Regions from separate parts of the Methylibium sp. Pch-M genome, predicted to be linked through region 1. Evidence: predicted binding sites of a transcription regulator. Region 1 holds the regulator's gene; each other region holds the start of a gene.

The links. Region 1 encodes FNR, which switches genes on or off when oxygen is low (the NO sensors DNR and NnrR bind a similar motif). Its sites were predicted from a motif close to TTGATNNNNATCAA; they were not measured.
Region 2: the regulator FNR is predicted to act here: its motif matches at 2,591-2,604, upstream of C1M51_RS09380 (universal stress protein).
Region 3: the regulator FNR is predicted to act here: its motif matches at 1,754-1,767, upstream of C1M51_RS07360 (universal stress protein).

What each region holds. Positions count from the first base shown of each region.
Region 1 covers NZ_CP029606.1:3,321,144-3,325,043, reverse strand. Annotated here, with positions in the region: gene ccoG (cytochrome c oxidase accessory protein CcoG) at 1-1,068, shown strand, start outside; gene C1M51_RS16040 (nitrogen fixation protein FixH) at 1,093-1,341, shown strand; gene C1M51_RS16035 (hypothetical protein) at 1,374-1,628, shown strand; gene fnr (fumarate/nitrate reduction transcriptional regulator Fnr) at 1,659-2,390, opposite strand; gene hemN (oxygen-independent coproporphyrinogen III oxidase) at 2,567-3,900, shown strand, end outside.
Region 2 covers NZ_CP029606.1:1,939,186-1,943,085, forward strand. Annotated here, with positions in the region: gene C1M51_RS09365 (FAD-dependent oxidoreductase) at 1-84, shown strand, start outside; gene C1M51_RS09370 (DoxX family protein) at 211-639, shown strand; partial or broken gene C1M51_RS19385 (YqjD family protein) at 985-1,101, shown strand; gene C1M51_RS19390 (hypothetical protein) at 1,128-1,358, shown strand; gene C1M51_RS19395 (hypothetical protein) at 2,001-2,132, shown strand; gene C1M51_RS09380 (universal stress protein) at 2,667-3,512, shown strand; gene C1M51_RS09385 (formate/nitrite transporter family protein) at 3,547-3,900, shown strand, end outside.
Region 3 covers NZ_CP029606.1:1,540,667-1,544,566, reverse strand. Annotated here, with positions in the region: gene C1M51_RS07370 (DUF4010 domain-containing protein) at 1-852, shown strand, start outside; gene C1M51_RS07365 (TraR/DksA family transcriptional regulator) at 857-1,225, opposite strand; gene C1M51_RS07360 (universal stress protein) at 1,245-1,688, opposite strand; gene C1M51_RS07355 (TraR/DksA C4-type zinc finger protein) at 1,894-2,277, shown strand; gene C1M51_RS07350 (S1C family serine protease) at 2,375-3,373, shown strand; gene C1M51_RS07345 (CmpA/NrtA family ABC transporter substrate-binding protein) at 3,480-3,900, shown strand, end outside.

The sequences.
Region 1 (3,900 bases):
CGCCAGGCGCGCCTGAAGCTCGATGCCGCGCCCTGGGGCGCCGCGAAGCTGGCCCGCCGGTCGGCCAAGCACGCGGTGTGGCTGGCGATCGGCCTGTGGACCGGCTTCACCTTCGTCGGCTACTTCACGCCGATCCGCGAACTGGGCGGCGAGGTGCTCGCACTGATCGGCCTGGCCGGTCCGGGCTCGGCCGGGCCCGGCCCCTGGGAAGCGTTCTGGGTGCTGTTCTACGGCTTCGCGACCTATGGCAACGCCGGCTTCATGCGCGAGCAGGTGTGCAAGTACATGTGCCCGTACGCGCGCTTCCAGAGCGCGATGTTCGACCACGACACCTTGATCATCAGCTACGACGGCGGGCGCGGAGAACCGCGCGGCTCGCGCCCGCGCAGCCTGGCGCACGACGCGCTGGCCGCCCAGGGCAAGGGCGACTGCATCGACTGCACGCTGTGCGTGCAGGTCTGCCCGACCGGCATCGACATCCGCGAGGGGTTGCAGTACGAGTGCATCGGCTGTGCCGCCTGCATCGACGTCTGCAACGGTGTGATGGACAAGATGGCGTATCCGCGCGGCCTGATCCGCTATGCCACGCAGAACGGCCTGGCCGCCGGACGGAGCACGCTGGACTGGCGGCGCGTGCTCCGTCCGCGGGTGCTGGTCTACGGCGTGATCCTGCTGCTGATCTCGGTCGGCTTCGTCACCAGCCTCGTGCTGCGCAGCCCGATGCGCGTCGACGTGGTGCGCGACCGCGGTACGCTGGCACGGCTGGTCGACGAAGGGCGCATCGAGAACGTCTACCGGTTGCAGATCATGAACGCCACCGAGTCGGCGCAGCGCTACCGGGTGGTGGTGAGCGACATCGCCGGTGCACAGGCGCAGGTGCGTGACGAGGTGCGGCTGGCCCCGGCCGAGTCGCGCTGGGTGCCGGTCGCGGTACAGGTGCCGCCGCAGAGCGCCGCGGCGCTCGGCCCGGGCGCCCACCCGCTGCGCTTCGAGATCATCCGCGAGGCCGATGGCGTGCAGCCGGCGGCCAGCGTGTCCGAGAAGTCCACTTTCGTCGTGCCGCGCTGAGTGCGGCCCCCTCCGGAGCAGCCCATGATCCCGAACGAGAACGCAACCCGCCCGACGCCCATGCCGGAGCGGCCGCTGCCCTGGTGGCGCGAGCCCATGCTGTGGCTGGTGCTGGGCGGCCCGCTGGCGGTGGTGGTGGCTGGCATCGTCACCGCCGTGATCGCCGTGCGCGGCAGCGATCCGGTGCTCAGCCGTGGCAGCGAACCGCTGGGCAGCGACACGCCGGCGGTGCAGGCGCGCAACCATGCGGCCACGCCGCGTCCCGAGCGCTGAACGTACCGCGCATCGACCCGGAACTCGCGACGATGAGACAACGCACGCTGTGGATCGCCTGGCCGTCCTTCCTGATGGCCGGGGTGCTGGAGACCCTGGTGTTCAGCGCCGCCGACCCTGCGGACCTGAGCGGCTGGGTCGGTCGCGCACTGGAGACGGTGTCGCCGGCCGGCGTCTACACGCTGGCCTTCTTCGCGTTCTGGATCGTGTGCGCGCTGGCGTCGATGCTGACGCTGCTGCTGGCGACGCCGGAGCCGGCCAATACCGAGCCTCGCCGCTGGCCCTGAGTCGCGCCGGGCGAGGCCGGCGGCGAGCCTTCAGCAGGCCGGGCCGTTGACGAGCCGGCGCAGCCCGGATTCGTCGAGTACGCGGATGTCGCGCTGCTTCACCTCGAGCAGGCCTTCGTCCTGGAACTTCGAGAAGGTGCGGCTCACGGTCTCGAGCTTGAGGCCGAGGTAGCTGCCGATCTCCTCGCGCGTCATGCGCAGCACCAGCGACGAGGCCGAGAAGCCGCGCGCCTGCAGCCGCTGCGTCAGGTTGAGGAGGAAGGCGGCCAGCCGTTCTTCGGCCCGCATGCTGCCGAGCAGCAGCATCACGCCGTGGTCGCGCACGATCTCGCGGCTCATGATCTTGTGGAACTGGTGCTGCAGCGGCGTGGATTCGCGCGACAGCTTCTCGAGCTGCGAGTAGGGGATCTGGCAGACCTGCGAGTCCTCCAGCGCCACCGCGTCGCAGGCATGGCGGTCGGTGCTGATGCCGTCCAGGCCCAGCAACTCGCCGGCCATCTGGAAACCGGTCACCTGGTCGCGGCCATCGTCGGCGGACACGCAGGTCTTGAAGAAGCCGGTGCGCACCGCATAGAGCGACTCGAAGCGATCCCCGGCGTGGAATAGCGTGTCGCCGCGCTTCACAGGGCGGCGGCTGCCGACCAGCTGGTCGAGGTGGTCAAGGTCATCGTCCGACAGGCCCACCGGCAGGCAGAGCTCGCGCAGGTTGCAACTGGAGCATGCGACCTTGAGGGCCTCGATGCGGATCGGTTCACGTTCCATGCGCTTCATTATGATCTTGTGCGCCGCCCGCGATGGCGCATGCGAGTCGGCGGCGGTGTCGTGAGGGGCAAGTTGCATGATCGACCTCAAGCTGTGCGTGGATTGTCGGAGGCCACCGGCGACCGGCCTTGACCCAGATCAAGAGCCCGGTGAGAGGCCCTCGGCACAGTCCGGACATGCCCCCTCCGACCCTGACCGACATGCTGGAACCGGCTGCGCCGAGCGAGGAACTCCTGAGTCGTCTGGACGCCGGTGGGCCGCGCTACACCTCCTACCCGACCGCCGACCGCTTCGTGGAGGCCTTCGGCCCTGCTCAGTACCGGCAGGCCCTGGGCCAGCGCCGCAGCGGCGCCCCGGCGGCGGGCGCCGTGGGCGGTGGCACACCGCTGTCGATCTACGTTCATATCCCATTCTGCGAGTCGGTCTGCTACTACTGCGCCTGCAACAAGGTGATCACGCGGCAGCACCGGCGCGGCACCGAGTACCTGGAGTGGCTGGGCCGCGAGGTGGCATTGCACCAGGACGTGATCGGCAGCCGCCAGCGCGTCAGTCAGCTGCACCTCGGCGGCGGTACGCCGACCTTCCTGGACGATGCGGAGCTGTCGCAGCTGATGGCTCTGCTGCGCGGTGCCTTCGACCTGCAGCCGCAGGCCGAATGCTCGATCGAGGTCGACCCGCGCACCGTCAGTGCCTCGCGGCTTTCGCACCTGAAGGCGCTGGGTTTCAACCGCCTGAGCTTCGGCGTGCAGGACTTCGACCCCGAAGTGCAGCACGCGGTGCACCGCGTGCAGCCGCCCGAGCAGGTCGAGGCGCTGATCGCCAGCGCGCGCGCATTGGGCTTCGATTCGATCAATGTCGACCTGATCCACGGCTTGCCCAAGCAGACCCCGGCCTCGCTGGCCCGGACGGTGGAGCAGGTGGCGCGGCTGCGGCCGGACCGTGTGGCGCTCTACAGCTATGCGCATCTGCCGCAGCGCTTCAAGCCGCAACGGCGCATCCATGCGGCAGACCTGCCGGGCACCGCCCAGCGCGTGACGATGCTGTCGAACGCGATCGCCGCCTTCCTGGCGCACGGCTACGACTACATCGGCATGGACCACTTCGCCCTGCCGGGTGACGCGCTGGCCGCGGCCAAGCGGCAGGGCCGGCTGCACCGCAATTTCCAGGGCTACAGCACCCAGCCCGACTGCGACCTGATCGGCCTGGGCGTCTCGGCCATCGGCCGGATCGGCGCGACCTACAGCCAGAACGCGAAGACGCTGCCGGAGTACCAGGACGCCCTGCGCTCCGGGGAACTGCCGGTGGTGCGCGGCCTGGTGCTGACGCGCGACGATGTGGTGCGCCGCTCGGTGATCATGGCGCTGATGTGCCAGGGGCGGGTGGTGTTCGAATCCATCGAACTGGCCCACCTGCTCGATTTCCGGCGCTACTTCGAGGCCGAACTGCGCCGGCTGCAGCCGCTGGCCGGGCAGGGGCTGATCGAGATCGACGACGACGCGATCCAGCTCAC
Region 2 (3,900 bases), 1.4 Mb from region 1:
GTCGGCGGTGCCATCGGCGAGGGCGCCGCGGCGGTGGCGATGATTCACCAGTTCCTGGCGGCGCGGTCGCCGGTCGCCGCGTAGTGCCCCCACCTCGATCCTCAACCGTTTTGAACGATGCCTTCACGCGGGGGCACTCCCGGGTCGGGCATGGGCGCCTAAGCTTCCTGCATCGAGAAACCCTCTCGTCCACCTCACGGAGAACTTTCCATGCTCGACACCTTCAAGTCCCCTCTGGCCCTGGTGGGCCGCATCCTGCTGGCGCTGATGTTCGTGCTGGCCGGTGCCAGCAAGCTCGGCGACATCCCGGGCACCGCGGGCTACATCGCCAGCGGCGGCGTGCCGTTCGCCTCGGCGGTCGCGGTGGGCGTGGGCCTGTTCGAACTGATCGCCGGCCTGGCGCTGGTGGTGGGCTTCCAGGCGCGCTGGGCGGCGCTGGCGCTGGCCGGCTTCACCCTCTTGGCCAGCGTGCTGTTCCATCCCTTCTGGTCGGTGCCGGCCGACCAGGCCTTCGTGCAGCAACTGCTGTTCATGAAGAACGTGTCGGTCGCCGGCGGTCTGCTGCTGGTGGCGGCGCTGGGGACCGGCAGCATCGGCTTCGACGGACGCCGCGCGGGCGGGCCGCTGGCTCGCGCCTGAGCCGCAGCGAGGCCGGCTGCAATTGACCCTGGTCAACGGGCGGCCTCGCCGGGCGCCTAGGATGGTCTTTCATTCCATCCCGGGCGCTCGGCCCCGCGGCCCCGCGTCCGCCCTCATGGCAAGGAGCACTGCATGGACTCGACCGCCACTTCCACCCCCGAGCACGCCACCCGCGAACGGCTGGCCCACGGCCTGCAGCAGATGGTCGACGAGGCAAATCACCTGCTGAAGGACGCGCAGCGTGCCGGCAGCGAGCAGGTCGGCAGCACCCGCGAGAAGCTCGAGGCGCAACTGCGCCGCGCGCGCCGGGAGCTGGGCCGCCTGGAAGAAGAGGCGCTGTACCGCGGCCGGCGCGCCGCCCGCAAGGCAGACCACGCGGTGCACGAGCACCCCTATGTGGCGATCGGCGTGGCCGCCGGCGTGGGCCTGCTGGTCGGGCTGTTGATCGCGCGGCGCGACTAGCCTGTCGCGCGCGCGCCGGTGCCGGCTTGCGACGCGCTGGCTCGGCAGGCAACACCACCACGCGGCGCAGCTTGCCGCTCGCGCGCTGGCGCAGCGGCTCGGCCGCGCTCATCGAGATGCGGGTGCCGCTCACGCCGTGGTGCGCCAGGAAGGCGGCGAGCGCTCGCCGTGATTGCGCGAACGCCGCGCGCGAGTCGCCTACCGCGGCCTCGAAGCGCAGCTCGATCGAAGCGCCGTCGCTGCCGCACAGCGCCTGAAACTGCGTGACGTGCGCGCCCTCCTCGATCGCGGTCTCCAGCGCCAGCGGCAGGATGGTCACCGGCCGGTGCTGCGCGTCGTGCAGGCGCAGCGTGTCGTCGGCGCGGCCCTGCACCTCGATCAGCGGGAAGGCGCTGCCGCAGCTGCAGTGCTCCGCCACGCGGCGCACGCGGTCGCCGAGCTGGTAGCGCAGCAGCGGCTGCGTGAGGTTGGCCAGGTTGGTCAGCAGCGTGCTGTGCGACATCTCACCCACCGGCAACGGCTGCAGCCGGTCGTCCACCGGCTCCAGCACGAGCCAGTCGTCGTTCAGGTGCAGCTCGCCGTGGGCGCACTCCCAGGCGATGGTGAAGAACTCCGACGCGCCGTAGTTGTTGCGCACCGGGCAGCCGAAGGCGGCCTGGATCTGCTGGCGCTGCTCGGGCGAGAGCTGCTCGCCGCCCATCCACACCTCCTTCAGGGCCAGCCGCAGCTGCCCGGCCTCCTGCAGCCGGGCCAGCGCGGCGGCGCAGCTCGGGTAGGTGATCAGCACGCTGGGCTGCTGCGCCTGCAGCGCCTGCGCCACGTCGCGCAGCGGCTCCAGCACCGAGAGCACGCGGATCTCCGGTGCCAGCGCGGCCGGCACCAGACGGCGCAGCCGTTCCATGCTCACCAGGCCGGCGAAGTGCCCGCCGGTGGCACCGACGAAGGCGAAGCGCTGGCGCGCGCCCCAGCTGCCGAGCGAGGCCTGGCCGGGCCCGGCGCCGCGCAGCCGCAGCGCGTCGATCGCGTCGTAGGCCGCCAGGCTGCGCGCGTCCTGCACGAACACGCCGGGCTCGCCGCTGGTGCCGGAGCTGGTCCACAGCAGGTAGTTGCCGAGCCAGCCGTCGGCGATGCACTCGGGGTCGGCCACGAAGGCCTGCGCGGCGGCGCGGGTGATGCGCCGGTCGGTGGCCCAGTCGTCGAAGTGCGCCATCAGCTCGGCCTTGCTCACCGGCCGGAAGTCGGCGAGTTCGTGCGCGCCGGGGTGGCGCCGGCGGTAGAACGGCGAGCCGCTCAGCGTGGCGTCGATCAGCCGCGCCAGCCGCTGATCGCGCAGGCGCTGCCCCGCACCCGCCGGGTCGAGCCCGGCGCACCAGGTCTCGCTCCACGCCTGCATCCACAGCCAGGCGTCGAAGGGCGGCGAGGGATGGCGCGCGGTCATGGCGGGGCGGCGAGCATGCCATCGATTATGGGCAGCCGACGCGGGCCCTGGTTGATGGACATCAAGCCGCGCAGGGACATCGTGGCCTACGGTGTCGATCAAGACGGCTGGCATGGGGAGCATGGCGATGAGCAAGGACCTGACATCGATCCTGGTTCACCTGGACGACGACGCCGACGGTTGCGCGCGGCGGTTGCACACGGCGCAGCGCCTGGCCGCCGCGCACGGGGCCCGGCTCGACACGCTGTACGCGGTGACGCCGTCGGTGCTGCAGAACCCGTATGCCTTCACCGTCGAGACCGGCGCGGCCTCGCTGCTGATCGGCGCGGAGGTCGCGCAGCGCGAACGCGCACGCAACGTGTTCGAACAGGCCCGGACCCGCGCCGGCGGCCTGCCCGAGGTGAGCTGGCACGAGGCGCGCGGCGAACCGGTCGGCGCCTTCGTCCGCCGCGGCTGGGCGTCCGACCTGCTGGTGCTGGGTCAGCACGACCCCGACGCCGCGGGCGGGAGCGGCGCGCCGCCCGACTTCGCCACCTCGGTGCTGGTCGACAGCGGCAAGCCGGCGCTCGTGCTGCCGTACGTGGACACCGGCGCGGTGCTCGGCGACACCGTGCTCGTGGCGTGGAAGCCCACGCGCGAGTCGGCGCGCGCCGTCACCGCGGCGCTGCCGCTGCTGCGGCGGGCGCGGCAGGTGCACCTGATCGCCTGGGACGAGGCGGAGGACAGCGATACGCGCACGCCGCTGGAGATCGAAGCCTTCCTGCAGCACCACGACATCACGGCCACGCTGCACCGCGGCGTGCGGCCGAGCGGCGGGCTGGGCGAACTGCTGCTGTCGCAGGCGGCCGATCTGCAGGCCGACCTGCTGGTGATGGGCTGCTACGGCCATGGCCGCGCGCGGGAGTGGGTGCTGGGCGGCGTGACGCGCACCGTGTTGCGCTCGATGACGCTGCCGGTGCTGATGGTGCACTGAGCATGCGCATCCGCGTGCCCTGCCGGCACCGCGCATGAGCGACCTGTTCGGGCTCGACGCCTACGCGCCGAAGGAGATCGCCGCGCGCGTCAGCGAGATCGGCGTCGCCAAGGCGCGGCTGCCGCGGCTGACGCTCGCGCTGCTGGGCGTGCTGGCCGGGGCCTATATCGGCCTGGGCGCCATGCTGTCCACGCTGGTGGCGAGCGATGCCACGCTGGGCTTCGCGGTGTCGCGTTTGCTGGGTGGGCTGGTGTTCTCGCTCGGCCTGATGCTGGTGGTCGTGGCCGGTGCCGAACTGTTCACCGGCAACAACCTGCTCGTGATGGCCTGGGCCGGCGGGCGCATCGGCAGCGCCGAGCTGCTGCGCCACTGGGCGCTGGTGGGCGCG
Region 3 (3,900 bases), 1.8 Mb from region 1:
TTCGCAACCGAGCTGCTCAGCGAACAGGAGCTGCACGATGGGCTGCTGCTGACCGCGCTGGCGCTCATCGTGCTGCCCCTGATCCCGGCGCGACCGCTCGATGCCCTGGGAGGGATCGATCCCCGCCCGCTCGCCGCCCTGGTGCTGCTGATCCTGGCGATGCAGGCGGCAGGTCAGGTGGCGCTGCGTGCCCTGGGACCGCGTGGCGGCGTGCTGGCGGCCGGGCTGGTGTCGGGCTTCGTGTCGAGCACCGCCACGGTGGCCTCGCTCGGGGGCCGGGCGCGCGAGCGGCCCGAGCAGGCGGCGCTGCTGGCGGGTGGGGCGGTGTTGTCGGGTGTGGCCACCTGGCTGCAGGCATTGCTGATCAGCGTCCTGCTGTCGCCACCGGCCGCGGCGGCGCTGCTGCTGCCGGCGCTGGCCGGTGCGGCGGGCGCGTTGGCGGTCGGGCTGGTGTCGTTGCGCACGGCCGGGGTGGTGCACGCACCCCCGGCGGGCCCGCCGCGCAGCGCGCTGCGACCGCGGGAAGCTCTCGCGGTGGCACTGACGCTCGGCCTGGTCGCGCTGCTGGTGGGCAATGCGCAACGTCACTACGGCGATGTCGGACTGGAGCTGAGCGTGGTGCTCGCCGCGCTGGTCGATGCGCATGCGCCGATCGCATCGCTGGCCGCGCTGCACGCGGCGGGCGAACTGCCGACCGCGGCCCTGCTGCACGGCGTTCTGCTCGCCGTCAGCGCCAACACGGTGACGCGCTGCGGTGTGGCGATGGTGGCCGGAGGTCGTGCCTACGCACTGCGCGTCGGGCTGGCGTTGACCGTCAGCCTGACGCTCGCCTGGAGCGTCGCGTGGTGGTGAGCCGTCAGGTGCGATGGACCGCGCGGTCGGCCTGCTGCTGGCAGTCCAGGCAGTGGCGGGCCTCGGGCAGCGCACGAAGCCGCGGCAGACCGATCGGCTCGCCGCAGCGCTCGCAGTGACCGTAGCTGCCGGTGTTCAGCCGCTGCAGCGCGGCGCTCACCTCGTCGAGCTCGCGCTGCCAGTGGCTGATCAGCGTGATGTCGAGCTCGTCTTCGGCGTCGGCCGCCGCGCCTTCGCTGCCGGCGACGAAGGTGTTGCCGGTGGCCGCCGCGGGCTCGAGCAGCCGGGCGCGGTGGGCCCGCAGCTCGTCGCGCAGCCGGGCCTCGCGGGCCAGCAGGTCGTCGCGGAGGTCCGCGCAGGGTCGGGTGTTCATGCGGAGGGCCCTCGAGATTTCAATGCAGCATCAGCAGCGGCAGATTGCTGCGCACCATCACGCCCCGGGTCTGCGAGCCGAACAGCCACTCGCCGAACAGTCCGCGACCGTGCGTCACCATCACGATCAGATCGCAGCCGCGCTGGCGTGCGGCGTCCGCAATGGCGGCGTCGATCTCGTGGGCCTGCGCGAAGCAGCCTTCGAACGGAATGCCGGCGTCGCTGGCGCGCCGCTCGAACGCCGACAGCACGCCGCGCGCGTGCTCGGCCGCGACCTGGGCGTGGGTCTCCAGGTCGCGCAGGTAGCGGGCCGCGCTGTGGGTCGAACCCGCGGGGGGTGTCGGCGGCTCGGCGATGAACGCGGTGATCGACGCGCCGAGCTGGCGGGCGAAGTCGATGCTCGCCTGCATCGCGCGTTCCGACAGCGCGCTGCCGTCGACGGGAACCAGAAGGTGCTTGAACATGAGAAGGTGCCTCGATCGGAAGCCCGCCATTCATTCCAGTCTAGGAGCCGCGACGGCGCCCGGACTTGTCCAGGATCAAGTGCAGAGCCCGCGGGCGCGGGGTCCCTCGGTCGGCGTGCTTGATGCAGCGCAAGCCACGGCGCGGGGGGCTGGCTAGAGTGTTCCGGACGCGCACGGAGCGCGAGCAAGGAATCGGAGGTACTCCATGCGCCCGACGCTGACGACTCTTCGGACGGTGGGCTCCGGCGCGCCTCGCGGCGTCGGCCCCGCCGGGCTCCAGGAACCGACCCGCAGCCTGTTGCGGCACCGCTTGATCGACCTGGAGCGCCGTCTGGTGGACATGGCCGAGACGATCACCACCCGCCTGTGCGATCGTGCGGCCATCACCGCATCCGCCGCGCTGCGGCCCGACGCGGTCGTGCTCGGCGAGGTGCGCGCGGCGCTTGCCCGGTTCGAGACCGGGCGCTATGGCCATTGCGTCGAATGCGGCGCACCGATCGAGCCGGCGCGCCTGATCGAGCGGCCACACGCCGGCCGCTGCGAGGATTGCGAGCACGAGCACCATGCCGGGCGTGCGGCCTGTTCATGAACAGCCGCGGTCCGCGGCCTCGGGCCGGGTGAGCGGCGCGAAGGCCCGCTGGCGCCGCACGGCGGGCGCGGCGGCGCTTGCCGCGGCCGGTGCGTCAGTGCTGCTGACGTCGTGTGCCCACCCGAAGGCGCCCGATGCGGACCCGCCGCGCCTGCCGCCGGCGAGCTTCGCGCCGGCCCTGCGGCAGGGCCTGTCGGCGGCGGTGGGCGTGTTCGGTGTCGGCCTGGAGTATTCGGCCGCCGAACTGCAGACGCCCGAGGTCCGGCGCCGCGTCGGCGCGGGACGCGTGGCCGACCGCATCGGCGCCGGTTTCGTGATCTCCGGCGCCGAGGGCCTGATCGTCACGGCCTCGCATGCGGTGGCCGGCAGCCAGCGCATCGCGGTGCGGCTGCCCGACCGGCGCATCGTCGCCGCCACGCTGGTGGGCGAGGACGAGATGGCCGACATCGCGCTGCTGCGTGTGCCGCTCGTGCTCCCGGAGCCGCCGCCGCAGGGCCGTTCGGCGGCGCTGCGGCCGGGCGACTGGGTGCTGGCGGTGGGTGAGCCCTACGGACTGAACCGGTCGGTGGTGGCCGGCATCGTCGGGGGGACCGACCGTCATTTCGCGGAGGACCAGGAGCTGCTGTTCATCCAGAGCGACCTCGCCCTCAACCCGGGCAATTCGGGCGGACCGCTGCTCGACGGCAGCGGCGCGATCGTCGGCATGAACACCCGCACCGTCGTCGGCTCCGAGGGCTCCGGCGGCGTGAGCCTGTCGATCCCGATCGAGATCGTGATGCAGATCGTCGGCGAGCTGCGCGACCAGGGTCACGTTGCCCGGCCTCGGCTGGGCGCCGAGTTCGACGACGTGGCGCCCTTCGTCGCGCTGGACGCACGCCGGGCCTATGCGTCCGGGGCGCGCGTCGGCGAGGTCGGGCCGGACTCGCTGGCCGAGCGCATCGGCCTGCAGGCGGGCGACATCATCGTCGGCATGAACGGCCGTCCCATCGGCCACAGCGGCGACCTGGCGCGGGCGCTGCTGGCCTGGCGCTCGGTCAGCGGCACGACGCTGACCGTGTTCCGCGGGCAGGCCTACCTGGAGCTGCGCCTGCAGTAGGCTGCCGTGTAGGGCCTCCCCTACAAAACATCGCCGCCGCGCACGATCGCGCGTGGAACGCGCCGTCCCTAGCATCGATCCCGAGCCACAACGCAAGGGGTGCCCGATGAGTGATGCGCGCGATATCGACCCGTACGATGCCGACCGGCCGCTGCTGATGCGGTGCAGCTGCGGCCGCCACGGCTCTGCCGCCGAGCACGCGGCCGACGACGCCAGCACCGAGCTGCGCCGCCGCAGCGAGACGGCCGACTTCGAGGCCGACTCGAATGCCTTCGTCGAGGCCACGCTGGTGAAGGCGCTGTTCCCGCAGGACGCGGTGCGGCGCCGCTTCCTGCGCGCGGTGGGCAAGGGCACGGCGATGGCGGCCATTGCCAGCGTGCTGCCGATCGCCCCGCTGCAGGCCCTGGCGCAGGCCGCCGCGGTGCCCGAGAAGAAGGACCTGAAGATCGGCTTCATCCCGATCACCTGCGCCACGCCGCTGATCATGGCCCACCCGCTGGGCTTCTATTCGAAGCAGGGCCTCAACG